Regions from separate parts of the Arthrobacter antioxidans genome, predicted to be linked through region 3. Evidence: predicted binding sites of a transcription regulator. Region 3 holds the regulator's gene; each other region holds the start of a gene.
What was found. Region 3 encodes LexA, which represses DNA repair genes until DNA is damaged. Its sites were predicted from a motif close to TCGAACANNTGTTCGA; they were not measured.
Positions count from the first base shown of each region.

Region 1: the regulator LexA is predicted to act here: its motif matches at 4,618-4,633, upstream of ruvA (Holliday junction branch migration protein RuvA).
Region 2: the regulator LexA is predicted to act here: its motif matches at 7,840-7,855, upstream of MWM45_RS14420 (HNH endonuclease signature motif containing protein).

Region 1 covers NZ_CP095501.1:1,630,703-1,640,229, reverse strand. Annotated here, with positions in the region: gene secF (protein translocase subunit SecF) at 1-319, opposite strand, end outside; gene secD (protein translocase subunit SecD) at 316-2,061, opposite strand; gene yajC (preprotein translocase subunit YajC) at 2,147-2,725, opposite strand; gene ruvB (Holliday junction branch migration DNA helicase RuvB) at 2,825-3,940, opposite strand; gene ruvA (Holliday junction branch migration protein RuvA) at 3,937-4,566, opposite strand; gene MWM45_RS07510 (hypothetical protein) at 4,770-5,135, opposite strand; gene MWM45_RS07505 (SDR family NAD(P)-dependent oxidoreductase) at 5,132-6,121, opposite strand; gene MWM45_RS07500 (TetR family transcriptional regulator) at 6,173-6,748, shown strand; gene ruvC (crossover junction endodeoxyribonuclease RuvC) at 6,776-7,345, opposite strand; gene MWM45_RS07490 (YebC/PmpR family DNA-binding transcriptional regulator) at 7,382-8,140, opposite strand; gene pdxT (pyridoxal 5'-phosphate synthase glutaminase subunit PdxT) at 8,143-8,871, opposite strand; gene MWM45_RS07480 (MurT ligase domain-containing protein) at 8,974-9,527, shown strand, end outside.
Region 2 covers NZ_CP095501.1:3,110,726-3,120,252, forward strand. Annotated here, with positions in the region: gene MWM45_RS14390 (PhoX family protein) at 1-2,147, opposite strand, end outside; gene MWM45_RS14395 (o-succinylbenzoate synthase) at 2,258-3,289, opposite strand; gene MWM45_RS14400 (phosphatase PAP2 family protein) at 3,388-4,302, shown strand; gene MWM45_RS14405 (zinc-dependent alcohol dehydrogenase) at 4,408-5,556, shown strand; gene MWM45_RS14410 (hypothetical protein) at 5,566-6,159, shown strand; gene MWM45_RS14415 (MFS transporter) at 6,306-7,535, opposite strand; gene MWM45_RS14420 (HNH endonuclease signature motif containing protein) at 7,868-9,460, shown strand.
Region 3 covers NZ_CP095501.1:1,320,909-1,330,435, reverse strand. Annotated here, with positions in the region: gene MWM45_RS06135 (SseB family protein) at 1-582, opposite strand, end outside; gene priA (bifunctional 1-(5-phosphoribosyl)-5-((5-phosphoribosylamino)methylideneamino)imidazole-4-carboxamide isomerase/phosphoribosylanthranilate isomerase PriA) at 579-1,337, opposite strand; gene MWM45_RS06125 (hypothetical protein) at 1,409-1,567, opposite strand; gene hisH (imidazole glycerol phosphate synthase subunit HisH) at 1,583-2,221, opposite strand; gene hisB (imidazoleglycerol-phosphate dehydratase HisB) at 2,218-2,835, opposite strand; gene MWM45_RS06110 (DUF2461 family protein) at 2,954-3,643, opposite strand; gene MWM45_RS06105 (histidinol-phosphate transaminase) at 3,751-4,845, opposite strand; gene MWM45_RS06100 (LysM peptidoglycan-binding domain-containing protein) at 4,951-5,472, opposite strand; gene lexA (transcriptional repressor LexA) at 5,853-6,569, shown strand; gene MWM45_RS06090 (ATP-dependent DNA helicase) at 6,610-8,682, opposite strand; gene hflX (GTPase HflX) at 8,675-9,527, opposite strand, start outside.

The sequences.
Region 1 (9,527 bases), 310 kb from region 3:
CGGAGAGGCGCTCCGTCTGGACGCGCATGGTGTCGCCCGCGATGTTGGTGACACGCGGGACGGCCTCGGGGACGACGTCGGTCACGGCCCGCTCGCCGATCGCGGGATCCCTGTCCTGCGTGGAGGACACGGTGAATTCCGAGCCGCCCCGGAAGTCGATCCCGAGGTTGAAGCCGCCCTTGACCACCGGGATGATGATCGAGATCAGGAGGGCGATGCCGGCGATCAGGAACCAGAGGTTCCGTCGGGCGACGAAGGGGTAGGAGCGCTTCCCCGAGTACAGCTCGTTGCCGAAGGTTGCGAAGTTCGTGCGGCTCATTCGTTGGTCTCTTTCTGGGAAGAACCGGTACGGCCCGCGAGGGCCTTCTGCTGTTCCGCACGCCGACGCTCGGCGATGGTCAGGCGGCGCTCGGCCTCGGCGGTGGCGCCCTTGTTCTTGGTCCGGGCGACGGCGACCGGCTTCACGGTGCCCTCGCCCGGCTGGCGGAGGCGGCCGGCGCCGCGGTACAGCGGGATGCCCCCGAGGCGGCTCGGGTCCAGGCCGGACCACGGGTGGCCCTCGCCGAAGAACTTGGTCCTCGCCAGGAGCCGGAGGACCGGGTGGGTGAAGAGGAAGACGACGATGAGGTCGGCGATCGCGGTGAGGCCGAGGGTGAAGGCGAACCCACGGACGTTGCCGACGGCGACGAAGAAGAGCACCAGCGCGGCCAGCAGGTTCACCGCCTTCGAGGCGAGCACGGTGCGCTTGGCGCGCCGCCAGCCGTTCTCGACGGCGGAGATGAGCCCGCGTCCCTCCCGGAGCTCGTCGCGGATGCGCTCGAAGTAGACGATGAACGAGTCCGCGGTCTGCCCGATGGCGACGATGAGGCCGGCGACACCGGCGAGCGAGAGACGGTAGTTCTCCGTCCACCCGAGGATGCAGATGGCCAGGTAGGTCAGGACGCCGGCGACGACCAGAGAGGCGATGGTGACCAGGCCGAGGAGCCGGTACTGGAACATGGAGTAGGCGGCGACGAGCAGGAGCCCGATGAGGCCGGCGATGAGCCCGACCCGCAGCTGGTCGGCACCCAGAGTGGCGGAGATCTGCTGCTCGCTCTGGATCTCGAAGCTGATCGGCAGCGCTCCGTACTTGAGCTGCTCCGCCAGGGCCGCCGCGGATTCCTCCGTGAAGCTGCCGCTGATCGAGGGGTTGCCGTCGGGGATGACGGCGTTGGTGGTCGGCGCGGACACGATCTGGCCGTCGAGGACGATCGCGAACTGGTTGCGCGGGTCACCCTGACCGAACGCGTAGAGGCGTTCGGTGACCTCGCGGAAGGTCTCGGTGGCCTCGTCGTTGAAGTCGATGTTCACGGCCCAGCTGTTGAGCGTCTGGCCTCCCTGGCTGCGCTCCAGTCCGTAGCTCGCCGTGGAGATGTCGGTTCCGGGTACCTCGACGGGGCCCAGGATGTACTTGCCCTGGGTGTCCGGCTCGCACGCGACCATCGGCTCGTCGGCGGGCGCGGGTTCTTCCGCCGGCTCCAGTGCTGCCGGGTCGAGGCAGTTCAGGGCCTCGAACTCCTTGTACAGCTCGGGGGTGATCCAGTTGGGATCACTCGCGTTCTGCGGCTCGGCGGCCGGCGTGGGGAGCTGGTCCTCCGGCGTCGGCGTCTCGGCGGCCGCGGCCTGGCCGGGACCGCCGGTGAGGACCGGGCGGAACTCCATCTGGGCGGAGGCCTGGATGAGGTCGCGCGTCTGTGCGTCGGGGGTACCCGGCAGGGAGACGATCACGTTCTGGCCGGACTGCGTGCTGATCTCGGCTTCCGCGACACCGGACCCGTCGACGCGCTGGCGGATGATCTCCACGGCCTGGTCGAGCTGTTCGGGCGTGATCTCGCTGCCGTCCTGGACGCGGGGGGCCAGGATCATCTGCGTCCCGCCCTCGAGGTCGAGGGCCAGGCGCGGGCTCCAGCTCGCGGTGCTCCAGTGGGCGCCCGCTCCCAGCAGGGTTGCGAGCAGTGCTGTCAGTACGCCCAGCCAGACGAGTGTCCGCTTGGCTGCCGTCCCGGGACCGGTACGAGGCATGGTGGGGTGTCCTTATGCAGTGGCGCGTCGGGTGCGCCGGGTGATCATGGGGGCGCCGGTACTGCTACCGGCGCCCTACGGAATGCTAGTTGTCCGGGTTCGCTTTGGGGTCGCGGGCGTCGCGCGCGTCGCGGTTTTCCCGCGGCGATTCCCGGTTCAGGCGCTCCAGCGTCTCCTCCGGGGTCTCGACGCCGGACGTGGATCCCGGGGTGCCCGCAGCGGTGGAACCGCCGGCGGGGCCGCGGTCGACGCCGTCGATCGAGGACACGTCGTCGGGCACCGTGGAGGCGTCATAGTCGGGGCGGTCCAGGGGCTCAGCGGCCGTCGCGTCCGCGTCCGCGCCCGCGGCGGCGGGCTCCTGCTGGACCACCTTCGAGAGCGCCTGCGTGTGGACCGTCGCGAAGGTACCCGGCGACAGCTCGAGGACGGCCTTGTTGTTCTCCTGGTCGATCGAGGCGATGGTCCCGAAGAGGCCGAACTGGGTCATGACCTCGGTGCCGGGTTCCATCTGCGTGCGCATCTCCTTGACCTGCTGCTGCGCCTTCCGCTGCCTGCGGAACATGGTGAAGATGAGGAAGGCCAGGGCCAGCGGGAGCAGCAGACCGAAGACGTCGAAGCCTCCGGTCTGTCCGGTGGTGGATTGGGCGACTACATCTGCAAGCACTGGGGATCCGTTCCTGGGGCTGGGGTCTGGGTGGCAGGACTGTGCCGCGGCACACATCGTGAGACACCAGTGTAGAGGCGTTTCCTGAGCGTCCCCGCGTCAGGAGTCCGGCTGGGCCCAGCTGTCGACCGCCGATTCCGTGGCCACCAGGTCCTCGGGCGTGACGGAGAACAGGTCCTCGGGCATCGCGGCGGCGACGTTCGCGGGCATCTCGATCCCCAGGTGCCGCCAGGCGGCAGCCGTCGCGATCCGGCCGCGCGGGGTGCGCCCGAGCATGCCCTCGCGGACCAGGTAGGGTTCGGCGACGGTCTCGACGGTCTCCGGTTCCTCGCCCACGGCGATCGCGAGCGTCGACAGGCCCACGGGTCCCCCGTTGAACTTGGTGATGAGCGCCGTGAGCACCGAGCGGTCCAGCCGGTCGAGGCCCCGCGCGTCCACCTCGTACATGTCCAGCGCCGCACCCGCGGAGCGCGCGTCGATGAGGTCGACGCCGTGCACCAGGGCCCAGTCACGGACGCGCCGGAGCAGGCGGTTGGAGATACGCGGCGTGCCGCGGGACCGGCCGGCGATCTCCGCGAACGCGGCCGAGTTGACCTTCATGTCCATGAGCATGGCCGAGCGGCGGAGCACGAGCTCGAGTTCCTCGGTGGAGTAGAACTCGAGGTGCCCGGTGAACCCGAAGCGGTCCCGCAGCGGGCCCGGCAGGAGCCCCGCGCGGGTCGTGGCGCCCACGAGGGTGAAGGGCGGCAGTTCCAGGGGGATGGCGGTGGCACCGGGCCCCTTGCCGACGATGATGTCGACGCGGAAGTCCTCCATCGCCATGTAGAGCATCTCCTCGGCGGGCCGGGACATGCGGTGGATCTCGTCGAGGAAGAGGACCTCTCCCTCGGTGAGGGAGGAGAGGATGGCCGCGAGGTCGCCGGCGTGCTGGATGGCGGGCCCGGAGGTGATGCGCAGCGGCGCGTTCATCTCGGCCGCGATGATCATGGCGAGCGTCGTCTTGCCGAGGCCGGGCGGCCCGGAGAGGAGCACGTGGTCCGCGCTGCGCCCGCGCAGGCGGGACGCCTCCAGCACCAGCGAGAGCTGCCGGCGCACGCGCTTCTGGCCCACGAAGTCGTCGAGGTTCTTCGGCCGGAGCGCGGCCTCGACGGCGCGGTCCTCGGGGTCGGCGGCCGGCGCGACGAGCGGCGCCTCCTCCTGCTGCTTGTCCGTCATGTGCCCACCGTCGTCCGGGCCGAGCTGCGGGCGCCGTCCTGGCCGAGCCTGCGCAGCGTGAGTTTCAGGATCTGGCCCACGTCACCGGTCGCGGCGACCTCGGGTGCCTCCTCGACGGCGGCGTCGATCGCCGCTCCGGCGTCCTTCTCGGACCAGCCGAGACCCATCATGGCGGTGAGGACCTGGCCCTGCCAGGTCTGCTTGGGCACCCCGGGCTTCGCGTCGGGCGGGACCAGCTTGCCGGCGAGCTCGAGCACGATGCGGCGGGCGCCCTTGGGCCCGATCCCCGACACCTTGCTGAACGCCTTGTCGTCGCCGGACGCTGCGGCGATGCGGATGGCGTCGGGCGTGTGGACGGCGAGGACGGCGAGGGCCAGGCGGGGCCCCACGCCGCTGACCGCCAAAAGCGTCTCGAAGACCTCGCGCTGGTCGGCGTCCTCGAAGCCGAACAGCGTCATGGAGTCCTCGCGGACGATCATGGCCGTGGCGACGGTGGCCTGCTCCCCCACGCGGAACCCGGCGAGGGTCTGGGGGGTCGCCTGGACCTGCATGCCGAAGCCGTTGACGTCGAGGACGGCGGAGTGCAGGCCCACGTGGGTCACTGTTCCGCGCAGGGAACTGATCATGAAGGGCTCCAGGGGCACTTGCGGGCGGGACCGCCGGGCTGCCACCCGGCGTCGAACATACGTTCTAATGCACTACGGTACCGGCGAATCGGCCCGCGATCGAGCCGCCACACCGGGTCCGCCGTCGGGCGGGACGCCTCGGGTCCGGGCCTGCCCGCATCCCTGGGCGATGATCCGGCCGGTGACCCTCCGCGCCCCGGCGATCACCGGAAGGCCGCCGCTATCCCGATGAGGGTGACCGCGTGCACGACGGCGATCGCAAGGTTGGCGAGGACGACAGGGTGACGCAGACCGTTCCGCACGGTGAGGGCGGTGAGGCCTTTGTAGAAGACCTGCACCGTCAGCAGGGCCCCCACCGCTCCGGTCAGCCACGGTGCATCGGGTAGGACGAGCGCCGCGCCCATGAGGACGGCCGAGGCGGTGAGGATCGCCCCGTAGATCGCCAGGAGGATGTCCCGGGCCGGCGTCCGCTCCCCGAACACCGCACGGAGCCCGGGCATCTCGCCGGCCAGGAGGACGGTCACCGGAACGAGGACGAGCACGTTCAATCCCAGGGACACGAGGATCATCGGGACCCCTCGGACGCGGCATAGGTCGGCAGGTGGTCGCGGACGGCACCTTCGAGCCAGGCCCACAGCCGCTCACGCCGATCGGCCGCGAACGTGGCCGCTTCCGCCCGGGTGACCCGGCCGATCTCCACGTAGCCGCCGTTCAGCGCCCCGTGGGCGTCCCCGAGAGCCAGCCGGACAGCGTGACGGGCGGTGGACCGTGGGGTCGAGGCTCCCGGGAGGACACTCATCGCCGGCATCACGTGCTTCCAGACCCAGTACCTGGAGGCCGGCATGTCCCTGCCGAGCCCGGTCCCGGCGACCAGCCCGGGGTCGTAGGTGTTGAGTCGATGCCCGGACGCGGCGAGCCGCTCCGCCCAGTCGTGTGCGAGGGTCACCAGCGCGAGCTTGCTCGAGGCGTAGGCGACGCCCCCCTTCCCGCGCTCGTCGGCGGACCGGACGGGACCATCGGCCGGGGGTTCCGGTCGGGCGAGGTCCTCGGGATCCCGCCACTGCGGGTCCGGGACGAGATTGAAGCTCGCCTTCTTGCCCCGGTGGGTGGAGGACCCCAGGAGCACCGCGTGGGCGCCCGCGGCGAGGAGCGGTTCCAGCCCGCGCAGGAGCAGATGCTGCGCGATCACATTGACGGCGAAGGTCAGCTCGTGGCCCTGCGCTCCGGCACGCCGCCCGCTCGTGAACTGTGCGCCGGCGTTGAGGAGCACGACGTCGACGGGGCGCACCGCGCCACGCTCCTGCGCTGCGTGGATCTGCTCGAGTGCAGTGCGGACCGAGCCGAGGTCGCCGAGATCGGCGAGAGCACCCATGGCGACGAGCCCGGTGGCCCGGGCGCGCTCGAGCGCGTCCTCCAGGTCGGCAGCACCACGGGCGAGGAGCACGAGGCTCGGCCGTGACGGATGCTCGAGAAGCTCCTCGAGCATCCGTGCACCGATACCGCTCGTGAAGCCGGTCAGCAGGACCGTCGGTGACGTGACGACAGTTTGTGTCATGGCAGAGAATATAGTCGATGTCACAAAGTGACACAAGGGTAGGATCGGGGGATGCCCCGATGGCCCGAAGACTCCCGCCGCCGCCTCGTGGACGCGGCGATCAGCCAGTTCGTCGACCGCGGCTACGCCGAGTCGACGGTCGAGAACATCGCGCTCGCGGCCGGGGTGACCCCGCGGACGTTCTTCCGCTACTTCGCGGACAAGGAGGAAGTGCTCTTCGCCGATGACGACGAGCTCCTGCCGCTGCTCATCGGTGTCATCGCGGAGGACACCGGTCCCGTCCGCGCGGACGTGCACATGGGGAAGGCACTCGGGACGCTCGCGTCGACCATGGAGTCCCGGCGCGACCTGCTGAAGCGGCGCCAGCGCGTCATCGACTCGCACATCGCACTGTCCGGACGGGAACTCGCCAAGCAGGCCCGGTGGCAGAAGGACGTGACGACGGCCCTCATCGGTCGCGGGTTCCCCCCGGAGCAGTCCGACGTCCTGGCCGCCATCGGGTTCGCGCTCTTCCGGCAGTGCCTGCACGCCTGGCTCGCGGACGACGAGGGGCCGAGCCTGGAGGCGCGGGTGAGCGACGCACTCTCCGGTGTGCGGTCCGTCCTGGACGTCCGCAGCTCGCGCTGAGCGGGCGCCGGGACAGGCGTCACCTGCTCAGCGGCGGCGGGCCCGGGCCTCCGCCTCGGCCCACAGGCGCTGCGCGGGGGTCACCAGTCCGCCGGCGGCGGCCGCACCCTGCGTCCCCACGCCGCGGCGCCACGCGTGGGTGATCGCCAGGGCCAGGGCGTCGGCGGCGTCGGCGGGCCGGGGCGGCGTGTCCAGCCGTAGGATCTTCGTCACCATCTTCGTGACCGCCACCTTGTCCGCCTGCCCGTTGCCCGTGACCGCGGCCTTCACCTCGGTGGGCGTGTGGAGTGCCACCGGGATGCCGCGGCGCGCCGCGGACACGATGACGACCCCGGACGCCTGGGCGGTGCCCATGACGGTGCTGATGTTGGTCCCGCTGAAGACGCGCTCGACGGCGAGGGCCTGCGGCTCGTGCAGGTCCAGCCAGGTGTCGACGGCCTCCGAGATGACCAGGAGCCGTTGGTCGAGGCTCTGCCCGGCGTCGGTGCCCACCACGCCGACGGCCACGAGGGTGGAGCGCCGGTTGGGTTCGATGTCGACGACGGCGAGCCCGCAGCGCGTCAGCCCGGGGTCGACGCCCATCACGCGGAAGGTCACGGGGCTACCTGCCGCCCGGGGCCGGGAGGGGCGATGTCAGTCGTCGTTCTCGAGCTCCGCCAGGACCTCGTCCGGGAGGTGGGCGTTCGAGTAGACGTTCTGGACGTCGTCGAGCTCCTCCAGGGCGTCCACGAGCTTGAGGAACTTCCGCGCGCCGTCGGCATCCAGGTCCACCTGCATGGACGGGACGAACTCGACGTCGTCGTTCTCGTACTCGATGCTGCTCTCGTCGAGCGCCGCGACCACGGCCCGGAGGTCCTGCGGCTCGGAGACGATCTCGAACGTCTCGGCCGATTCCTTGACCTCGTCCGCCCCGGCGTCGAGGACGGACAGGAGCAGCTCGTCCTCGGTGAGGTCCTTCTTCGGGAGCGTGACGACGCCCTTGCGTGCGAACAGGTAGGCCACGGAGCCCGGATCGGCGACCGTGCCGCCGTTGCGGGAGATGCCGAGGCGCACCTCGGAGGCCGCGCGGTTCTTGTTGTCCGTGAGGCACTCGATCAGCAGCGCGGAGCCCTGGGGGCCGCGGGCCTCGTACATGATGGTCTGGTAGTCGACGGCCTCGCCGAGCAGCCCTGCCCCGCGCTTCACCGCGCGGTTGATGTTGTCGATGGGGACGGAGGTCTTCTTGGCCTTCGAGACGGCCAGTTCGAGCCCCGGGTTACCGGCGACGTCGGCGCCGCCGGCCCGCGCCGCGACCTCGATGTTCTTGATCAGCTTGGCGAAGGACTTCGCGCGCTTGGCGTCGATCGCGGCCTTCTTGTGCTTGGTTGTTGCCCACTTGGAGTGCCCCGACATGCCTACGCTTCTCCTCTGATCATCCGAATAAACAGTTCGTGGACCCGCCGCTCCCCCGTGACCTCCGGATGGAAGCTCGTGGCCAGCAGGTTCCCCGAACGCACTGCGACAATTCTAGCGACCGGTTCCAAGTCCGCACCGGCATCGGCACCCTCCGGTGCGGGTCCGGGCTGCGGCGTCTCCGACGCGGGCACCTGCGCCAGCACCTCGACGCCCTCGCCCACCTTCTCCACCCACGGCGCGCGGATGAACACGGCCCGCACCGGATCGGCGCCGCCGACGCCTCCGGTGGTGGCGAGCCCGCCGAAGGCGAGATCGGCCTCGAAGGACTCGCGCTGCCGCCCGAACGCGTTGCGCCGCACCACCATGTCGAGGCCGCCGAGCGTCTGCTGCGGGTTGCCGAGGCGGTCCGTGGACGGGTCCGCGAGGACGTCCGAGAGCATGATCATCCCGGCGCAGGAGCCGTAGACGGGCATCCCGTCGCCGATCCTGTCGCGCAGCGGCCCGGCCAGCCCGCAGGTCCGGGTGAGCTTGTCCATCGTGGTGGACTCCCCTCCGGGGATGATCAGGCCGTCGATCCCGGCCAGTTCCGAGGCCCGCCGGACGGGTACGGCCCGCCCGCCCAGGGACTCGATGGTCGCGATGTGCTCGCGGACATCGCCCTGGACGGCGAGGACGCCGACCACGACGCCGGACGGGGGCGTGGGAGCCGGGGAGGACGGGGAGGTCATCCCCCAATTCTAGGTTCTCCGGCCCCCGCTCCCGGCGGGGCGTGAGGAGCGACTCCCCGCCGCGTCCCGGGAAGGCGTCCGGGCCTGCGATAATTTGGAGGCATGAATCCCCTTCCAGTCCTCGTGGGTAAGGCTGCGCGCTTCGCCTCCCGCCTGCGCGGCGGCGGCTCCGCGTTCCCGGGCCTCGTGGTCGAGCGCCTCGACCCCGGCTTCATGGGCCGCGCCCTGTCCACCCTCCCCCGCGGCGTCGTCGTCGTCAGCGGCACGAACGGCAAGACGACCACCACCAAGATGGTGGTGGAACTGCTCGAGGGCCAGGGCCTGACGGTGTTCACCAACCGCACGGGCAGCAACTTCACGCGCGGCGTCGCGGCGGCACTGCTCGGTGAGGTCGACTGGCGCGGGCGCCTCCAGGCCGACGTCGCCGTCCTGGAACTGGACGAGGCCCACGCCGTGCACTTCGTGAAGCTCGTCCCTCCCCGGTACTCCCTGCTGCTGAATGTCCTCCGCGACCAGCTGGACCGGTTCGGGGAGATCGACGCGACCACGCGCCTGCTCGAGCGCATCGCGCTCGCCACCACGGACACGGTGGTGCTGAACCGCGAGGATCCGCGCGTCGCCGGACTGGCGTCGTCGATCACGGCGGCCGACGTCGT
Region 2 (9,527 bases), 1.8 Mb from region 3:
CCGCGGACCTCGTTCGGGTTGCCCTTGGGTCGCGGCTTGCCGGGCTGCCGCCCACGCCCGCGGCCCGAGTGGTCCTCGTCGCGGCGACCCTCGGACGCCTTGTAGACCTGGACGACCGACGGGCGTGGCAGCGCGGCGTCGCCCTTGCGCGGGGTGCCGCCCAGCGGCACGTAGTCGGGGAACAGCGAGGACTGCGCCGCCCAGTCGCCGTCCTCACCCGGGTGCTGCACCGCCACGAAGACGCTGCCGTCCTGGTCGTGGATGATCGGGCCGCACGTCTCGGCGTCGCGGGGCACGGCGAGGAACTGCTGCACGCGGCCACGCTCGGCACCCTCGAGCCCCACCTTGAACAGGCCGTCGGCGAAGCCCACCGTGCTCGGCTGGCCGTCCGTCGAGATCCACAGGTTGCCCGCCGAGTCGAAGGCCACGTTGTCGGGGCAGGAGATCGGGGAGACCTTGTCCGTCGGGTAGCCGGCGAAGTAGGTGGAGGGGTTGCGGGCCGGATCGCCGCAGACGAGCAGCAGGTTCCAGGTGAAGCGCGTCCCGGTCGCGTTGCCGCCGGCCTCCGTGAGTTCGACGACGTGCCCGTCGCGGTTCGCGGTGCGGGGGTTGGCCTCGTCGGCGACGGCGTTGGTGCCGACGCCGCGGTTCGTGTTGTTGGTGCACGCCACGTAGACCTTCCCGGTGCGCGGGTTCGGCTCGACGTCCTCGCACCGGTCCATCTTGGTGGCGCCCATCTTGTCCGCCGCGATCCGCGTGAAGACGGCGACCTCGGCCGCGCTCATGCCCGCGACCACGGACTCGTTGTCGACGAGCAGCGGCAGCCACTCGCCCACGCCGTCGAACGCGCCGTCGGACGGGAGCGTGCCCGTGCCGTTGATCTCGGCGACGGAGTTGCCCTGGAAGCGGGCCACGTACAGCGAGCCCTCGCTCAGCAGGGTCATGTTGGCCTTGCGCGCCGCGGGGCTGCTGCCCGGCTGGACCTTCTTCGTGGACACGAACTTGTACAGGTAGTCGAAGCGCTCGTCGTCGCCCATGTAGGCCACCACGCGGCCGTCGGCGGCGACGGTCACGTTCGCTCCCTCGTGCTTGAAGCGTCCCAGCGCGGAGTGCTTCCGCGGCGTCGATGTGGGATCGAACGGATCGACTTCCACGATGTACCCGAAACGGTGCTTCTCGTTCTCGTAGCCCGCATTGCGGGTGTCGAAGCGGGGCTCGTCGATCTCCCAGCCGCGTGCCGTCGGCTTGCTGGTGATGCCGTAGCGGCGGTCGCCGTCGCTGGTGCCGGCGGCCACGAAGTAGCCGTTGAAGTTCTCCTCGCCGGAGAGGATCGTGCCCCACGGGGTGGTTCCCCCCGCGCAGTTGCCGAGCGTGCCGAGGATACTGCGGCCGGCCGGGTCGTCCTTGGTCTTCAGCAGGTCCGACCCGGCGGCAGGGCCGGTCACCTCGTAGGCGGTGGTGGTCAGATAGCGGCGGTTGAGCGGGGCGCCCTGGACGTAGGACCACGGCTTGTTCCGGTTCTTGCGCTCGAGTTCGACCACGGACAACCCATGGGCCGCCTTGCCGATGCCCCGGACCTCCGCCGCGGGCATCGTCGGGGGCACCATGATGTTCTCGTTCGTGTACTCGTGGTTGGCGAACAGCACCGCACGGCGGCCCTTGCTGCCCTCGATCTCGATGACGTCGGTGTAGTCGCAGTTGTAGCCGAACTGCAGCGCCTGCGCGGCGGCGGTCTGCTGGTTCGCGTCGAAGGCCGGCGACGTGTGGAAGATCGGATCGCCCCACCGGATGACGGGCTTCCAGCCGTAGCCCTGCGGCACGGTCATGTCGTCCACGAGCGCGTCCACGGGTGCGATGGCGTTGAAGGCCAGTGCGTTCGACGCCCCGGGCCCACCGGGCGCCGCGACGGCGGATCCGGCCCCGGTCTGGGAACCGACAAGGAGCGTCAGGGCACCCGCCGCTCCCGTGCCGAGGGCGCTGCGGCGTGAGAACTCACGCGAGACGATGTCCCGGAAGTAGTTGTTGCCCGACGTGTTGCAGACGGCGTCGGCACAGGCATTGTCACACTTCAGGGCGCATGTGACGGCGCTGCGTTTTCCCTTGGTGTGGCCGAGCATGGGCAGCAGGCGGCGCGCGGTGTCAGTCATGGAGGTACCTCTCGACAGGATGAACAGTGTTCGTCCTCACCCTGTCGAGGGCACCTGAACATCCGCGGTGCCCGTCGGTGAACCCCCGGTGAACGGGACCGGAACACGCATCAGCGGGGCTCTGCCGCGGCGAGCACCCCGTAGCACCGCGCCAGGCGATCCAGCCACCAGCTCCGCCGCTCCTCGCCGGCCGCGTAGCGTTCCAGCCGCTCCTGGGAGACCTCGACGTCCCGCACCGGGAGGTACCCGTGCTCGGGGACGAGGGAGTCCTCGACGACGTCACCGCCCATGAGCGAGACCGTCGCGAGGCCGCACGCGTACGGCAGTGCCGGGAGCGCGGCGGCGAGGGCCACGCCGGCGCGGATGCCCACGGAGGTGTCGAGGGCGGAGCTGACGACGGCGGGGAGCCCGGCGCGGCCGATGATGTCGAGGGCCCTCCGCACACCGCCGAGCGGCGGAGCCTTGATGACGAGGACGTCGGCCGCGTCCTCGCGTGCCACCCGCAGGGGATCCTCCTGGCGCCGCACGCTCTCGTCCGCCGCGACGAGGACCCCCTCCCCCCGGCGGCGCAGTTCGAGCCTGACCGCGCGGAGCCCGGGAATGTCCGCCACCGGCTGCTCCACGTACTGCAGACCGAACCGGCCGAGGGCGTCGAGGGCGTCGAGGGCCTCGTCCACCGTCCACCCGCCGTTGGCGTCGATCTTGATGCCGGCGTCGGGGAGGAGGCGGCGCACCTCGGTGACCCGCGCCACGTCGTCCGCGAGCGACTGCCCCCGCTCGGCCACCTTCACCTTGACCGCGCTCACGGTCCCGAACCGGGCCAGCACCCCCTCGACGTGGGCCGCACCGACGGCCGGCACCGTCGCGTTCACCGGGACGGCGGACCGCACCGGCTCCGGGAAGCCGTGCCACGCCGCTTCGAGGGCGCCCGCGAGCCATGGAGCGGATTCGGCGTCGTCGTACTCCAGGAACGGGCAGAACTCACCCCACCCGGCCGGCCCACGGACCAGCAGGGCCTCCCGGACGAGGACGCCGCGGAACTTCACGCGCATGGGCACCGAGACGATCCGCGCTGTGGCCGCCACCTCGTCGAGGGTCGGCAGGGGGAGGGTGTCCGGCGGGGGCGGGTCCGAGGTGTGCACGCCCTCAGGCTACGGGAGCCGTCGGCCCCCGCGTCGGCCCCCGCGGAGGTCACGGGGCGGTGACGGGGCCGGGCGGATCGTATGGAACGATGGACGGGATGACGTCCCAGCGAACCTCTTCCGGATCGGCGCGGGCAGCACGATCGCCGCTGTTGTTCGTGCTGGCCGCCGTCTTCTGCGCGTCGGCGCTCGGCTGGACCTACTGGGCCTTCGTCAGGACCACCAGGGGCCAGTTCGCGGACGAGTCCGCCTGGCGGGAGGCCGACGTCGCCGCGCCCGACACCCAGCTCCCCTTCCTGCGGTTCCTCGACACCCTGCCGCTCGTCTCGGTGGTCCTCGCGGCCGCCGCCATCCTGTTCGTCGCCGTGGTGCGCCGGCGGATCGCGGCCGCGGTGACCGCCGTCGGCGTCATCCTCGCCGCGAACCTGACCACGCAGCTGCTCAAGAACATCGTGTTCGACCGCCCGGACCGGGGCGTGGCGACACTGGCCTTCAATTCATTACCCTCAGGGCATACAACGCTCGCGGCGTCGGCGGCGGCCGCCGTCTTCATCATCGTGACGCCGCGCTGGCGGCCGTTCGCAGCGGCTGCCGGCGGCGCCTACTCGGTCCTCGCGGGCGCAGCCACGTTCATCAACCTCTGGCACCGCCCGGCGGACGTCGTCGCCGCGCTCCTCGCCGTCGGGACGTGGACGCTCATCGGCGGCCTGATCATCATGCGGACCGGCGACCACTGGAACAACTGGCACGGTTACGGAGCGCACTGGGCGTCCTCACGCGGTTGGCTGGTGGTCTGCTGGGTGCTGGGGATCGGCGGGCTTGCGCTGTCCATGGTGCTCTACCTCTCCGTCCTGGCCATCGGGCCTGCCCCTGAGCCCGGCACCGCGAACATCCCGCTGTTCTTCTGGTGGGGGCTCACCTGGATCATCGGTGCCGGCTTCGCCCTTGCAGCCGCCGCGGGGTGGCTCTTCTCCGCCCAGGCCCGCGTGGCCGCCCCGTCCCGCATCCCTTAACACCTCCGGCACGGCCGCGCACGTCCTTTCGGGGGGTCCGCGGGACATTGCCGCGCCGGGGCGGTGGTGCAACGCTGGCCGGACCAGCGACGAGGGAGATGATCGATGAAAGCCATGGCGTACCGCGGCCCGTACAGGATCCGGGTCGAGGAGAAGCCGATGCCCACGATCGAGCACCCGAACGACGCCATCGTCCGGGTGACCACGGCTGCGATCTGCGGCTCCGACCTGCACCTGTACCACGGGCTCATGCCGGACACCCGCGTGGGCACCACGTTCGGGCACGAGTTCATCGGCGTCGTGGAGGAGGTGGGGCCCTCGGTCCAGCACCTGACGCGCGGGGACCGCGTGATGGTCCCCTTCAACGTCTACTGCGGGTCCTGCTACTTCTGCGCCCGCGGCCTCTATTCGAACTGCCACAACGTGAATCCGAACGCGACGGCCGTGGGCGGCATCTACGGCTACTCGCACACGTGCGGCGGGTACGACGGCGGCCAGGCCGAGTTCGTGCGGGTGCCCTTCGCCGATGTCGGGCCCACGATCATCCCCGACTGGATGGACAGCGAGGACGCGGTGCTGCTCACCGACGCCCTGGCCACCGGGTACTTCGGGGCGCAGCTCGGCGGCATCGGCGAAGGGGACACCGTGGTGGTGTTCGGCGCCGGGCCCGTCGGACTGTTCGCCGCCAAGTCGGCCTGGCTCATGGGCGCCGGAAGGGTCATCGTCATCGACCACCTCGAGTACCGCCTGGAGAAGGCCCGCGTCTTCGCGCAGGCGGAGACGTTCAACTTCGCGGAGTACGACGACATCATCGTGGAGATGAAGAAGACCACCGACTACCTCGGGGCCGACGTCGTGATCGATGCGGTCGGGGCGGAAGCGGGCGGCAGCTTCCTCCAGCAGGTGACGGGGACCAAGCTCAAGCTGCAGGGCGGCTCCCCCGTGGCCCTGAACTGGGCCATCGACTCCGTGCGCAAGGGAGGCACGGTGGCCGTCGTCGGGGCGTACGGGCCGATCTTCAGCGCAGTGAAGTTCGGGGACGCGCTCAACAAGGGCCTGACGCTGCGCATGAACCAGACACCGGTGAAGCGGCAGTGGCCCCGCCTGTTCGAGCACATCCGGAACGGCTACCTCAAACCCAGCGACATCGTCACCCACCGGATCCCCCTGGAGCACATCGCCGAGGGGTATCACATGTTCTCGGCGAAGCTCGACGGGTGCATCAAGCCCCTCATCATCGCGAACCCCAGCTAGGAGAGCACCATGAGCGCCCCCACACCCCCCACCCCCTACGTCGCGAACAAGCCGAAGGACATCCCGAGCCCCGCGGCCCTCCGGGCGAGGATCCCGGGCTGGGGCGTGGACCTCGATCCGAAGGACCGGCCCTCCTACCCCCGCGAGGTGTTCGATCCGGCCGGCACCGGAGCCCACTGGGACTACCCCGAGGAGCAGCAGGAGCGTGAGGGCCGGGAACGGTCGATCGAGCACGGGCAGCTGACTCCGGTCTTCGGGACGAGCGCACCGCTGCACGGCGTCTCGGGCAGCATCCGGCGCTACGCATACCGGTACGGCGAGGGCCGGGCCGCGCACTGGCTGATCCTCATGGCCGGCGACCGCGTGGATGCCTGGGGCGCGCACCTGAGGTCCCTCGCGTCACTGCGCCCCGACGATCCGGTCACCGAGACGGGCGTCCTCGCGGAGGGGCGCCGGCATGGCATCGCCTCGCGCATCGGCAGGGGGCGGGTGGATGTGAACCATCTCTGGCTGGACCCGGTCGTCGTCGCCGGACCGTGGGTGGCCGCGGCGGCGGGGACGGCCGTGGTGGTGCGGGCGATCGCCCGGAGGACACGGCGCTGACGCCGGGAAGACTCTCCATGCCCGGTCGACGGCTTCATCGGGTGGGCATGTTCGGGGATGTCCACTCAACACCCCCGTCCACCGGGAGGACCCGCGGGTGCGGCAGGAACGGGACCCATCGACGACGACGCCGCACGGCCCGCACCTCAGCCCCGGGACCGCGCCGGTTCGGCCGATCCCGGTGCTGCCCGCGGGATCCAGTACCAGAGGACCCCGGCCCCGAGGAAACCGAGGACGGCCGTCGCCCAGATGCCGGCCGACAGGGTGGCGAGGGCGGTCACCAGGGCGAGCAGTCCGGGGCCGGCCATGGTCCCGACATCCGTGAACAGGCGCCAGATGCCCAGGAACTGCGGACGGCCGGGCGACGGCGAGAAGTCCGCCCCGAGCGTCATGACGATGCCCGAGCCGATGCCGTTGCCGAACCCGATGAGCAGGGCCACCAGGAGCAGGCCCGCCGCATCCCCGGTGAGGGGCAGCAGCGTGAGGGCCACGCCCATGATGAGCATGCACGGGACCGCGATCCAGCGGCGGCCCCGGACGTCCATGACCTTGCCGGACGGGTAGAAGATCAGCATGTCGATCGCACCCGACAGACCGTAGATCAGGGCCGTGGCGGACGCGTCCAGGCCGATGTTCTCGGCCCACAGCGGCAGGACCGCCTGCCGCGTGGCGCGTACCGCCGCGATCAGCAGGACTCCGATGCCGACGGTGAGGAAGATCCGGGCGTGACTGCGTATCAGGGAGCGCACCGTCGGTGGGGCGAGTGCGGCCTCGATCGGCGTCCGGGCCGTCATCGCGACCCGCCCCGGGGCGTCGAGCTCGGGGACACGCCAGCTCAGGGCCGCCGCGGCGAGGCTCGCCACCCCACCCACCCAGTACGCGCCGTCGAGCCCGACAGCGCTCATGGCGAGGGCCGCCGCGAACGGCCCCGCGAAGACCCCGATGCGTGTGACGCCCCCGAGCGTGGACAGCGCCCGGGCGCGGAAGTGCACGGGCACGGCCTCGGTGAGGTAGCTCTGCCGGGCGAGTCCGAACACCGCACCCGCCATCCCCACCATGAAGACGGCGGCGGCGAAGACGGGCAGGGTGGGGGCCGCGAGCGCGAGGAACATGGCGGCCGCGCACCAGAGCGCCGCTCCCACGAGGGCCTTCCGTTCGCCGAATCGCGTGGCGATCAGCGTCGCCGGGACGTTGGTGACGAGGGAGCCGATGCCCGAGAGCGTGATGACCAGGGCCGCCGTCGCCACGTCCGCGCCGAGGTCGCGCGCGGTCAGCGCGATGACCGGCAGGATGGCGCCGGTGGCGACCCCGTACAGCAGCGACGGGCCGTAGGCGCCGACGGCGATCGCGCGGAGGTCGAAGGTTTCCTGGGGCACCCGTCCAGCGTAGTGGGCAGGGCGACCGCCCGTCGTTCCGGTCGGGACAGCACCGGCAGGCGCACTGCGTCGTCGTACCATCGATCCGGCCTTGCACGGGCGCGACTGCTCCACGCGGTGCCCGGCCCCGACCAGGTGTTCCACCGCGGTGAGCTCGCCGTGCTCGGGCAGGGGGATCCGCAGGTGACGATCGACATGCCGCGTCACGCAGCCATCACGCTCATATCCCTGTGTGCACCAGGCGGAGTCCGGTGGAACTCGGGGCTCCACTACCCCTCCACAATGGCACTCCCGCCTCGATTATTAGAATACGTGTTCGATAATATCGAGTCATGACCGTGACACGGATGAAGCACCTCTCCCGGCCTGATTCCTCCCTGGAGGAGGCCCGTACCGTCCTCAGCGACTGTGCACTCGGCCTCGCCCAGTACCACCATCTCCTGTCACGGCAGGACGCCCTCCAGTTCGTCATCGATGTGGAGCAGGTGTCGAAGGTCGTCGATCACCTGCAGATCCTCGCTGCCCGAGTGGCCGATCACCATGGCCTTGCCTCGGAACAGGGCGGCAGCCCGGGCGAGTCCCCTCCCGCAGACGCGGCATCAGTCGCGGGAGATCCTGGGGCCACGTCGTCCAACTCGTCCAGCTCATCCGTTTCGTCCACCGATACCGGTCATGGCTTCAGGAACTGCGCGGATTTCCTTCGGGAGACGCTGGGCATCAGCCGTAGCGAGGCAAGACGTCGTCTGCATCTGGCTGCGGTCGTGCTGCCGAGCCTGTCACTCACCGGGAACCCGCTGCCTCCCCCGCTGGAGGCGCTGGGCGAAGCCGTGGGCTCCCTCACCATCAGCGGGCGTGCGGCTACCATCGTGGCGCAGGCGATCGAGCGGGTGCAGTCCTTCGCGACGCCGGATCAGCTCGTGTCGATGGAGCAGCACCTCACCCGGCAGGCGGTCGAGTCCGACGAGGACATCCTCCGCGTCCTGGCACGCCGCTGGGAATCAGTCCTCGACCAGGACGGACAGGAACCGACGGAGAAGGTGCTTCGGGCGCGTCAGGGCGTCTTCCTCAAGGGACGGCGCCATGGATTGCACGTTCTGGAGATCGGCGCCACGGACGAGCAGTTCGAACAGCTCGCAACCGTCATGAACGCTGCCGCCAACCCGCGGGGATCCTCGGGGCATGCCGGACATCCGGTCGACGGCGCAGCACCGGAGATGACAGACCGTGCAGCACCCACGTCGCAGGAGCCGCCGGTCGACCACGGCGGTTCGACCCGGGCGCAGCGACTCCTCGACGGCCTGGTCTCGGCCTGCAGGATCGCCCTGTCGACCGGTGGCCTGCCCGCAACGGGTGGGCATCGTCCGCAGGTGATGGTAACCATCGACTACCAGGACCTGGTGGGAGAGACCGAGCGGGCCGGCGATGCCGTCTTCTCCGGACAGGTCAGTGCGCGGAACGTCAGGAGGCTGGCGTGTGATGCGGACATCGTGCCGTTGGTCCTGGGCGGCGACGGGCAGGTGCTCGACCTGGGACGTGCGCAACGCCTTTTCCCTCCGCACCTCCGGCGAGCGCTCGTTGCCCGGGACAAGGGCTGTGCCTTCCCTGACTGCTTCATTCCGGCCAGCTGGTGCGAGGCACACCACCTGACACCGTGGTCGCAGGGTGGCGCGACCAGCATCGACAACGGGGTGTTGCTGTGCTCGCGTCACCACCACGTCCTCCATGAGGACTCGTGGACAGTCGAATCCCGGGGTGGCATCCCGTGGTTCACTCCGCCGGCTCATCGACGACGGACCGGCAACCCGCGACGGAATCTGTACTGGCAGGCAGGACGTGCGGTTCGCAGCGAACTCACTGCTGCACCTGAGTGCATCCCGTCCCACCAGCCAACTGTCTCCGACAGGATCGACACAGGGGCCGGATGACGTGGGCGAACGCCGCAGCCACTGCGCCATCCTGGCGCCGGCCTCTCAGGTCCTACCTGCCGGCGGC
Region 3 (9,527 bases):
GGCCGGGTCCTCGTACGACGGCGTCCAGGGGACCTGCTGGGCCAGGGCCCAGACGGCGGGACGCCGGAGCACGAACGTGAGATCGGCCCCGGGGTCCAGCACCATGAGCTGCGCGTCCTCGGCGGCCGCTGCGAGGGCGGCACGTGACGCGTACGCCGCGACGGGCCGCGCGTCCGGGTGCCACCGGCCCAGGGCCCCGGTCGAGGAGAAGACCGGCAGGGCCTTCCGGCCGTCGGGCGCCGTCAGCGTGACGAGCGCCATCTCGGCCTCCTTGTCGGCGTGCAGCCCGGTGGCGGCCTCCGCCTGGTCGCTGAGCCGGGCGACGATCGGGATGAACACCCTGGCCGTGGTGAGCGCCCCGAACACGGCCCGCTCGGCGTCGCCGGGACTGTCCGCGGGCCGCAGGAGCCCGCTCAGCGCCGCGGCGAGCCCCGCGTCGGCCGCGCCGTCGTCGTCGTCGAAGGCGTGCAGCGGGTTCTCCGGACCGGACAGGTCGCGGCCCGCCCACGGCTGCCCGGCGGAGTCCGCCGTGTTGCCCGCGAGGGCCGCGGCGATGTGGGCGGGGAGTTGCCGGCCGCTCACGCGTCCGAGGCGGGCAGCCCTGCCACGTCCAGGGCCTGCGGCAGGGTGAAGGCCCCGGCGTAGAGGGCCTTGCCGACGATCGCGCCCTCGAGCCCGAGGGGCACGAGGTCGCGGAGGGCAACGATGTCGTCGAGGCTGGAGATCCCGCCCGAGGCGACGACGGGACGTGTGGTCTTCGCGAGGACCTCCCGCAGGAGGGCCAGGTTCGGCCCCTTGAGCGTGCCGTCCTTCGTCACGTCGGTCACGACGTAGCGCGCGCAGCCGGCGTCCTCGAGGCGCTGCAGGACCTCCCACAGGTCGCCGCCCTCCTGGGTCCAGCCGCGCGCCGCGAGCGTGGTCCCGCGGACATCGAGCCCGACGGCGACGGCGTCCCCGTACCGGGCGATCACCCGCTCCGTCCACTCGGGGTTCTCGAGCGCCGCGGTGCCCAGGTTGACGCGCGTCGCTCCCAGTTCCAGGGCCGCCTCCAGCGACGCGTCGTCGCGGATGCCCCCGGAGAGCTCGACCTTGATGTCGAGCTGCTGGACGACACGCTCGAGCAGGTCCTTGTTGGACCCGCGGCCGAAGGCGGCGTCGAGGTCCACGAGGTGCACCCACTCGGCGCCGGCGTCCTGCCACGCGCGGGCCGCGTCCACCGGGTCCCCGTAGCTGGTCTCGCTGCCGGCCTCGCCCTGCACCAGGCGCACGGCCTGGCCGTCGGCGACGTCGACGGCGGGGAGGAGCTCGAGGGTGGGCGTTTCGGTGAGGGGGCTCATGGTCGGCTGACTGCTTTCGTTCGGGCGGCGGGGCCGCGGTGGAGGAGCGGGGTGTGGCAGTGCGGGGCGGGCTAGTCGCCGGGCAGCGTGAACAGGTAGGCGGCCAGGAGCGCCAGACCGGCGAGGGCGAGGAAGGCGATCCACACCCAGCGCGGGAACTCCTGTCCGCGCAGGGAGAAGGCGCCGCCGATGAGGAGTCCGGCGACCCCCATGAGCACGAGGCTCAGCATCGGTTCACCACCGGATCAGCGCAGGCCGTCGATCCAGTTGCGCAGGAGCTGGGCTCCCGCGTCACCGGACTTCTCGGGGTGGAACTGGGTGGCGCTGAGCGGACCGTTCTCGACGGCGGCGATGAACCGGCCGCCGTGGTCGGACCAGGTGACCTGCGGCGGCTTCATGGCGGGCTGGGTGACGTCGAAGGACCAGTCCTGCACGCCGTAGGAGTGCACGAAGTAGAACCGCTCGTCGCCGAGGCCCTCGAACAGGACGGTGTCCTCCGGCGGTTCCACGGTGTTCCAGCCCATGTGGGGCACGACGTCGGCCTTGAGCCGTTCGACGGTGCCGGGCCACTCACCCATGCCGGGCGTGCGCACGCCGTGCTCCACGCCCTCGTCGAAGAGCACCTGCAGGCCCACGCAGATCCCCAGTACGGGGCGGCCGCCGGCGACGCGGCGCCCGATCATCCGCAGGGCATCGACGTCCTTGAGGCCCTGCATGACGGCGGCGAAAGCACCGACGCCGGGGACGAGCAGGCCGTCGGCGTTCAGGACGTCGTCGGGCTTGGCACTGAGGACGACGTCGGCACCCACGTGTTCGAGGGCACGCACCACGGACCGGACGTTGCCGGATCCGTAGTCGAGGACGGTGACGGTGCGCGCGCTCATAGCGCTCCCTTCGTGGAGGGGATTCCCTCGACCCGCGGGTCCGGTTCGACCGCCGCGCGGAGCGCCCGGGCGAGGGCCTTGAACTGGGCCTCGACGATGTGGTGGGGGTCGCGGCCGCCGATGACGGTGATGTGCAGGCAGATCTGGGCGTGCAGGGCGAGCGCCTCGAACACGTGGCGCGTCAGGGAACCCGTGAAGTGCCCGCCGATGAGGTGGTACTCCTGGCCCGCCGGCTCCCCGCCGTGCACGAGGAACGGACGCCCCGAGATGTCGACGACGGCGTTGGCGAGTGCCTCGTCGAGCGGGACGGTGGCCTCGCCGAAGCGCCGGATGCCGGCCTTCGTGCCGAGGGCGATGCGCAGGGCCTCGCCGATCGCGATGGCCGTGTCCTCCACCGTGTGGTGGACGTCGATGTGCGTGTCCCCGGAGGACCTGATGGTCATGTCGATGAGGGAGTGCTTCGACAGGGCGGTGAGCATGTGGTCGAAGAACGGCACCGTGGTGTCGATCGACGACGCCCCGGTACCGTCGAGGTCGATTTCGACGAGGACATCGGACTCGCTCGTGACGCGCTCGATACGGGCCGTACGGCCGCGGGCGGCATCAACTGTCATAGCATCTTCCTTCTGTGCGCGTCATTCTGGCGCGGATCGACGTGGGAGCAGGGCGGGCGGCGCGAACCTCCCGGCGGTCCTGCCCTTCAATTCTAGGTGTTCCCGCCGGGCACACCGGTCACGGGGCCCCGGTGCCGCGGCGCGGGCCGAACCGCTGCTCCGCGGTGAGGGTGGATGCTCCCACGTAGCGGGCCAGCCACTCGTGCAGCGCGGCGGGTTCGCACAGGAGCTCGTCGATGCCCGCCGAGGCGGAGGCCACGTCCACCCATGCGGGTCGGCGCACGCGATGGTTGACCTCGATGCCCTTCCACCGCAGCAGATCCGCCCTGGGATGATCGGCCGGGAAGCCCCGGGGGACGCGTGTCAGCGGTTGAGCCCGTCCGGGACGGATCATCATGCCCTGCCCGGTGACCGCACCGATCGCGGCGACCAGCTCCGGGCCCGAGACGTCGCCGGCCACCGCGGCCCGGAAGCCGGCCAGCTGATCAGCGGCGGGGAACGGCAGGCCGGTGGCCACCAGGAGGCCGATGCTGCTCACGCGGATGAACGCACCCACCCCGTCGGGCCGCTCGGCGACAGCCCCGATGAAGGTCTTGTACGGCGGGCTGTCCGGCCGGAACCTGAGGTCGTTGTGCGGGCGGTAGATCCGCCAGCCGGAGAACGACGTCAGGGCCACACACACCGCGGTGAAGACCGGCCGGATCCCTTCGTCGTACAGCCTGCGCTGGCGAGCCCAGAACTCGCGCGTGTTGTCCGCCTCCATCCGCGCGAAGAACGACTGCGCCTCCTCGAAGATCGGACGATCCATGCGACACATGATGGGCGCTGCACCCGGGCGGCGCATCGCCCGCAGCGGATGGCCCCTGCGGACCCCGGGCCGTGCCCGACCCGAGCGTCGGAGCAGCGGCCCGAGCGTCAGAGCAGCGTCGCCAGCGCCGTCAGGAACGCCGTCGTCTCCTCCTCCGTGCCCGCGGTGACGCGCAGGGATCCCGGGATGCCGACATCACGGATGAGGACCCCTGCCTCCAGGAGGCCCTGCCAGACACGGTGCGGGTCCTCGAGGCCCGAGAAGAAGACGAAGTTCGCATCCGACGGGGCCGGCGTGAGCCCGAGTCCCGCGAGCTCTCGCACGATGCGGTCCCGCTGCAGCTTGATCGCCTCGACGTTCGCCAGCAGCGTGTCCGCGTGGGTGAGGGCGGCGTTCGCGGCCGCCTGGGTGATGGCCGAGAGGTGGTAGGGCAACCGGACGAGCCGCAGCGCATCGGCGATCTCCGGCGCCGCCGCGAGGTAGCCGATCCGGGCACCGGCGAGGGCGAAGGCCTTGCTCATGGTCCGGGAGACGAGCAACCGCGGGCGTCCGGGCAGAAGGGTCAGGGCGCTCTCGGTCCCCTCCTGCGCGAATTCGCCGTAGGCCTCATCAACGATGATGATGGCACGCGCGTCCTCGCCGGCCTCGTAGGCGGCCTCGACGACGTCCAGGCCGAGCGCCGTGCCGGTGGGATTGTTCGGCGAGCAGAGGAAGACGATATTCGCCCCTGATGCGCGGACCGCCCGGGCGGTGTCCTCCGGCGTCATGGCGTAGGCGGCACCGCGGGCGGCGGTGACGTAGCGCGTCCCGGTACCGCTCGCGAGCAGCGGGTACATCGAGTAGGTGGGCGGGAAGCCGATGGCGGTGCGTCCGGGTCCGCCGAACGCCTGGAGGACCTGCTGCAGCACCTCGTTGGAGCCGTTGGCGGCCCACAGCTGATCGGGCGTCAGACCGTGCCCCAGATAGTCGGCGAGATTCTTCCGCAGCTCGGTGAATTCGCGGTCCGGGTAACGATTGAGGCCCCGCGTCGCTTCCGCGACGGCCTCCACGATGGCCGCGTGGACGTCCTCCGGCACGCCGTAGGTGTTCTCGTTGACGTTGAGCAGGATCGGGACGTCCAGCTGCGGAGCGCCGTACGGGTGCAGCCCGACGAGGTCGTCACGCAGGGGGAGGTTTGCTAGGGCTTCAACGGAGGAGGGCACTCTTCGAGTTTAAGGGATGCCGTCTTCCACGGACGAATGGTCCGGCGCACGGTCCCGGTGACCGTCACTCGGTGCGGGTCACGGTCAGTCCGCGGCGGGTCCCGGTCAGTCCGCGGCGGGTACTGCGATGCTCTGTCCTGCCTGCACCACGGAGGTCGGCAGGTCGTTGAGCTCGACGATCTCGGCGACGACGTCCCGGGGATCGCGCTCCGGCGCGTAGCGCACGGCGAGATCCCACAGGGTCTCTCCGGTGACCACACTCACCTCGACGGTGGCCGTGGAGGTCGGCGCCGACTCCCCCGCCTGCGCCTGGGAGGTCAGGAATGCCGCGAGGAGGATCAGGGCCGCGACGCCCAGGGCGATCGGCAGGCCGACCAGCAGCAGGCGCCCTCGCCGCGTGAGCGTCAGGGGACGGTCCGCACTCCGCTGCGTGGAGGTACGGGACGGCATGGAGGTAGCGGGCTCCGGGGAGGAACGGGTCCCGTCAGGCCGGGAGGGGGCTGCGAAGGTCGGGGGCATCGGGGCGATGGTCGACGAGGACGGGTCAAGCATGGAGACGAGCCTGAGGTGGTTCTCGGGGCGAGCGGGCGTCCACAGCGAGCTGCCATGCAGTACGGGTGTAACCATTGCCGTTCCTCTTTCCTTCGAATGCCGTGGCCGGGCAGACCGCCCGGTTCGAACAAACGTTCTAATACGCATCTGCCTATTTCTAGCATCTACGATCGACCCGTGTCGAGACTCGGTCGAACATATGTTTGAAAAGTGATCCCGTCTGTCCTAGCGTGAAGAGATCACAACATCGTCGACGGATGCTGCCCTCCGAGGGCGGTCCCGGGGTCGATGCATCTCACACAACCAGCCGCCTCTGACAAAACGGCTTCCGGCCCACGGAAGCGGTCCGGCGGCGACAGCGGGATCAGCGATCCCAGGCGAAAGGCGCAACAGTGGCGGAATCATCAGCGGCGGCCCGGCAGGAATCGAACACCGCCGACGTCCAGGCAGACGCCGTGCCCATCTCCGCGGGCCGGGGCAGGCCGCGCGGCCGCTCCGTGTCCAAGGGGCTGACCGCCCGGCAGCTGACCATCCTCGAGACGATCCAGCGGTCGATCGCCGACAAGGGGTACCCCCCGTCCATGCGGGAGATCGGCGACACCGTGGGCCTCGCGAGCCTGTCCAGCGTGACCCACCAGCTGGCGCAGCTCGAGCGGCTCGGCTACGTGCGCAGGGATCCGAAGCGACCCCGCGCCATGGAGGTCCTGCTCCCCCTGACCCTGGCTCCGGACACCTCGGGCGCCCAGACCGGTCCGTCCGCGGACGGGAAGCCCGCCGCCGAGCACCGGATCGCCGTCGACACCGCCCTGGTACCGCTCGTGGGGCGCATCGCCGCCGGCGGACCGATCCTCGCGGACCAGGTCGTCGAGGACGTCATGCCCCTGCCCCGCCAGCTCGTCGGCCACGGGGATCTCTTCATGCTCAGGGTCTCGGGGGACTCCATGGTGGATGCCGCCATCTGTGACGGCGACTGGGTGGTGGTCCGCCGGCAGCAGAGCGCCCAGAACGGCGACATCGTGGCGGCACTGCTCGACGAGGAGGCCACCGTGAAGACCTTCCGGCAGCGGGACGGCCATACGTGGCTGCTGCCGCAGAACACGCGCTACGAGCCCATCCTCGGCGACCACGCCAGCATCATGGGCAAGGTCGTCTCGGTGATGCGCGCGCTGTAGCCACGCGCCGCAGCCGGTGTGCTGCGGCCGGCGGGGCGCGTCAGCGCCCCGAGAGCCGCTCCAGGATGCCCGTGACGGTGGCGCGGTCGGTCGTCGCCCAGAAGGGCGGGAGGGCGGCCCGAAGGAAGCCGCCGTACCGGGCGTTGGCGAGCCGGCTGTCCAGGACGGCGACGACGCCCCGGTCCCCTGTCGCCCTGATCAGGCGCCCGGCGCCCTGCGCGAGCCGGACCGCCGCGTGCGTGGCGGACACGCTCATGAAGCCGTTGCCCCCGTTCCGGGCCACCGCCCGGGTGCGGGCGGTCATGAGCGGATCGTCCGGTCGCGGGAAGGGGATGCGGTCGATCACGACCAGTCGGCACGAGGCCCCCGGCACATCGACGCCCTGCCACAGGGACATGGTGCCGAACAGGCAGGTATCCGGTTCGTCCGCGAACTGCGTGACCAGTGCGTTGAGCGAGGACTCCCCCTGGCACAGGATCTCGAAGTCGACCTTCGGACGCAGGGCCTCCGCGGCCTCCTCGGCGGCGCGCTTGGACGAGAACAGTCCCAGCGCACCTCCCCGCGATGCCGTGAGCAGCCCCAGGAGCTCCTCGAGCTGCGCGTCGGAGGTGCCTCGCTCGGGCTTCGGCAGGTCCTTCGCCACGTAGAGCACGCCCTGCCGCGGGTAGTCGAAGGGGCTTCCGACGTCGACGCCGGTCCAGGCGGGCGCACCGGGGCCGCTGAGGCCCAGCGAGCCCGCGACGGGACCGAACTCGGATCCGATCGCGAGGGTCGCGGAGGTCAGGATCACGGTGTGGTCCTCGAACAGTCCCTCCCGCAGCCGCCCGGCGACGGACAGCGGCGCGACGTTCAGCGTCGCGGGTGCACTCTCGTCGGGCTGCACGTAGCCCGAGCCAGGCGTGAAGGTGCTGGGACGCGACGCCCAGACCACCTCGTTGAGCTCGGACGCCGCGAGGATCCGCTCGGCGAGCTCGAAGACCAGCGTGGTGCGGGAACGTGCGACCTGCCGGCCGCCGTCGACGTCGGCTTCGGACTTGCCGTCCGTCTTGGTGTCCGACAGCGCGGCACGCGACGCGTCGCGGACCTGGGCGAGGGCCTGCTCGAGATCCTCCGGGAGGCCCCCCGGCAGGAGGCCCGAGGGAACGAGCTCGGCGGCCGCCTCGAAGGCGTCGGCGGCCGTGTCGAGGGCGCCCGTGGTGATGGAGGCGTGGCGCCGGAGCGCCGCGGCTGCAGCGGTCACCATGGAGGCGGAGAGCTGGCCCGAGACGGCTCCGGTGACGCGGTCGTGGAGTTCGTGTGCCTCGTCGATGACGACGACGTCGTACTCGGGCAGGACGGCAAGCCCTTCGAAGGCGCTGATCGCGAGCATGGCGTGGTTGGTGATGATGATGTCGGCGTCGGCTGCTGCGGCGCGCGCCTTCTCGCTGAAGCACTCCTGGGCCATCGGACAGCGGGCGGCACCGATGCACTCCATGCTGGAGACGGACACCTGGCGCCAGGCGCGGTCGCTCACGCCGGGTACGAGGTCGTCGCGGTCGCCGGTCGCGGTCTCCTCGGCCCACTCACGCAACCGCACCACGTCCCTCCCGAGCGCGGAGGACGGGCCGTCGGTCGCCGGGGCCGGGTGCGGCGCGGCATCCTCGCCGAGGCTGAAGAGGGCGGCGGGCGCGTCCTCCTCCGGGAAGCCGCCGCCGGTCTTGTGGAGGCAGACGTAGTTGGAGCGGCCCTTGAGCAGGGCGACGTCGACGGGGCGCGTGAGCGCGGGCCGCACGGCGTCCAGGAGTCGCGGGAGGTCCCTTCCCACGATCTGCGCCTGGAGGGCGAGCGTGGCCGTGGAGACGATCGAGGGCTTGTCGCTGTCCATCGCGTGGGCGATCAGCGGGACCAGGTACGCGAGCGACTTCCCGGTGCCGGTGCCGGCCTGGACGAGCAGGTGCTCGCCGGAGCGGATGGACTCACTGACCTGCCGGACCATCTCGTGCTGGCCGGAGCGCATCTCCCCGCCCATGGCGCCCACCGCGGCGTCGAGCAGTTCGAGGGCCTGCCGTGCTTCGTCCGAGTGGGGAGCCGCGTCCGGCGCCGCCACGGCGCCGGACCGCGTGCTCTCACTCATGCCGGACGTACGCCTCCAGCTCGGCGGCCAGGCCTTCCCGGACCATCACCTCGAGGCGGGTCCCCTCACCGACGTGCTCCAGACCGAGGATCTCGACGTCCTCCTCGTGGAGGCGGCTGAGGATCTCCCCACGCTCGTACGGCACCATCAGGTCGAGCTTCACGCCGGGGCGGGGGATGTTCGTGCTGATGAGCTGGCGCAGCTCCGTGAGCCCCGCGCCTGTCCGCGCCGAGACGACGACGGACCGCGGTTCGCGCTGCCGCAGCCGCTCGATGACGAACGGATCGGCGGCGTCGGCCTTGTTCAGCACGATGATCTCGGGCACCTTGCGGGCGTCGACCTCCGTCAGCACGGTACGGACCGCGGCGATCTGCCCCTCCGGGTCGGGGTGGGACGCGTCGACGACATGCAGGATGAGGTCGGAGTCGGCGACCTCCTCCAGGGTGGAGCGGAACGCCTCGATGAGCTGGGTGGGCAGCGAGCGGACGAACCCGACCGTATCGGCCAGGGTGTAGCCGATGCCGTCCGGCGTCTCCGCCTTGCGCACCGTCGGATCCAGTGTGGCGAACAGCGCGTTCTCGACGAGGACGCCGGCGTCGGTGAGCCGGTTCAGCAGGGACGACTTGCCGGCATTCGTGTAGCCGGCGATGGCGACGGAGGGCACCTGGTTCCGACGGCGGTTGGAACGCTTGGTCTCCCGCGCGGGCTTCATCCCGGCGATCTCGCGGCGGAGCTTCGCCATGCGGGTGCGGATCTTGCGCCGGTCGAGTTCGATCTTCGTCTCGCCCGGGCCACGCGAGCCCATGCCGGAGCCTGCGCTGCCGACCTGGCCGCCGGCCTGGCGG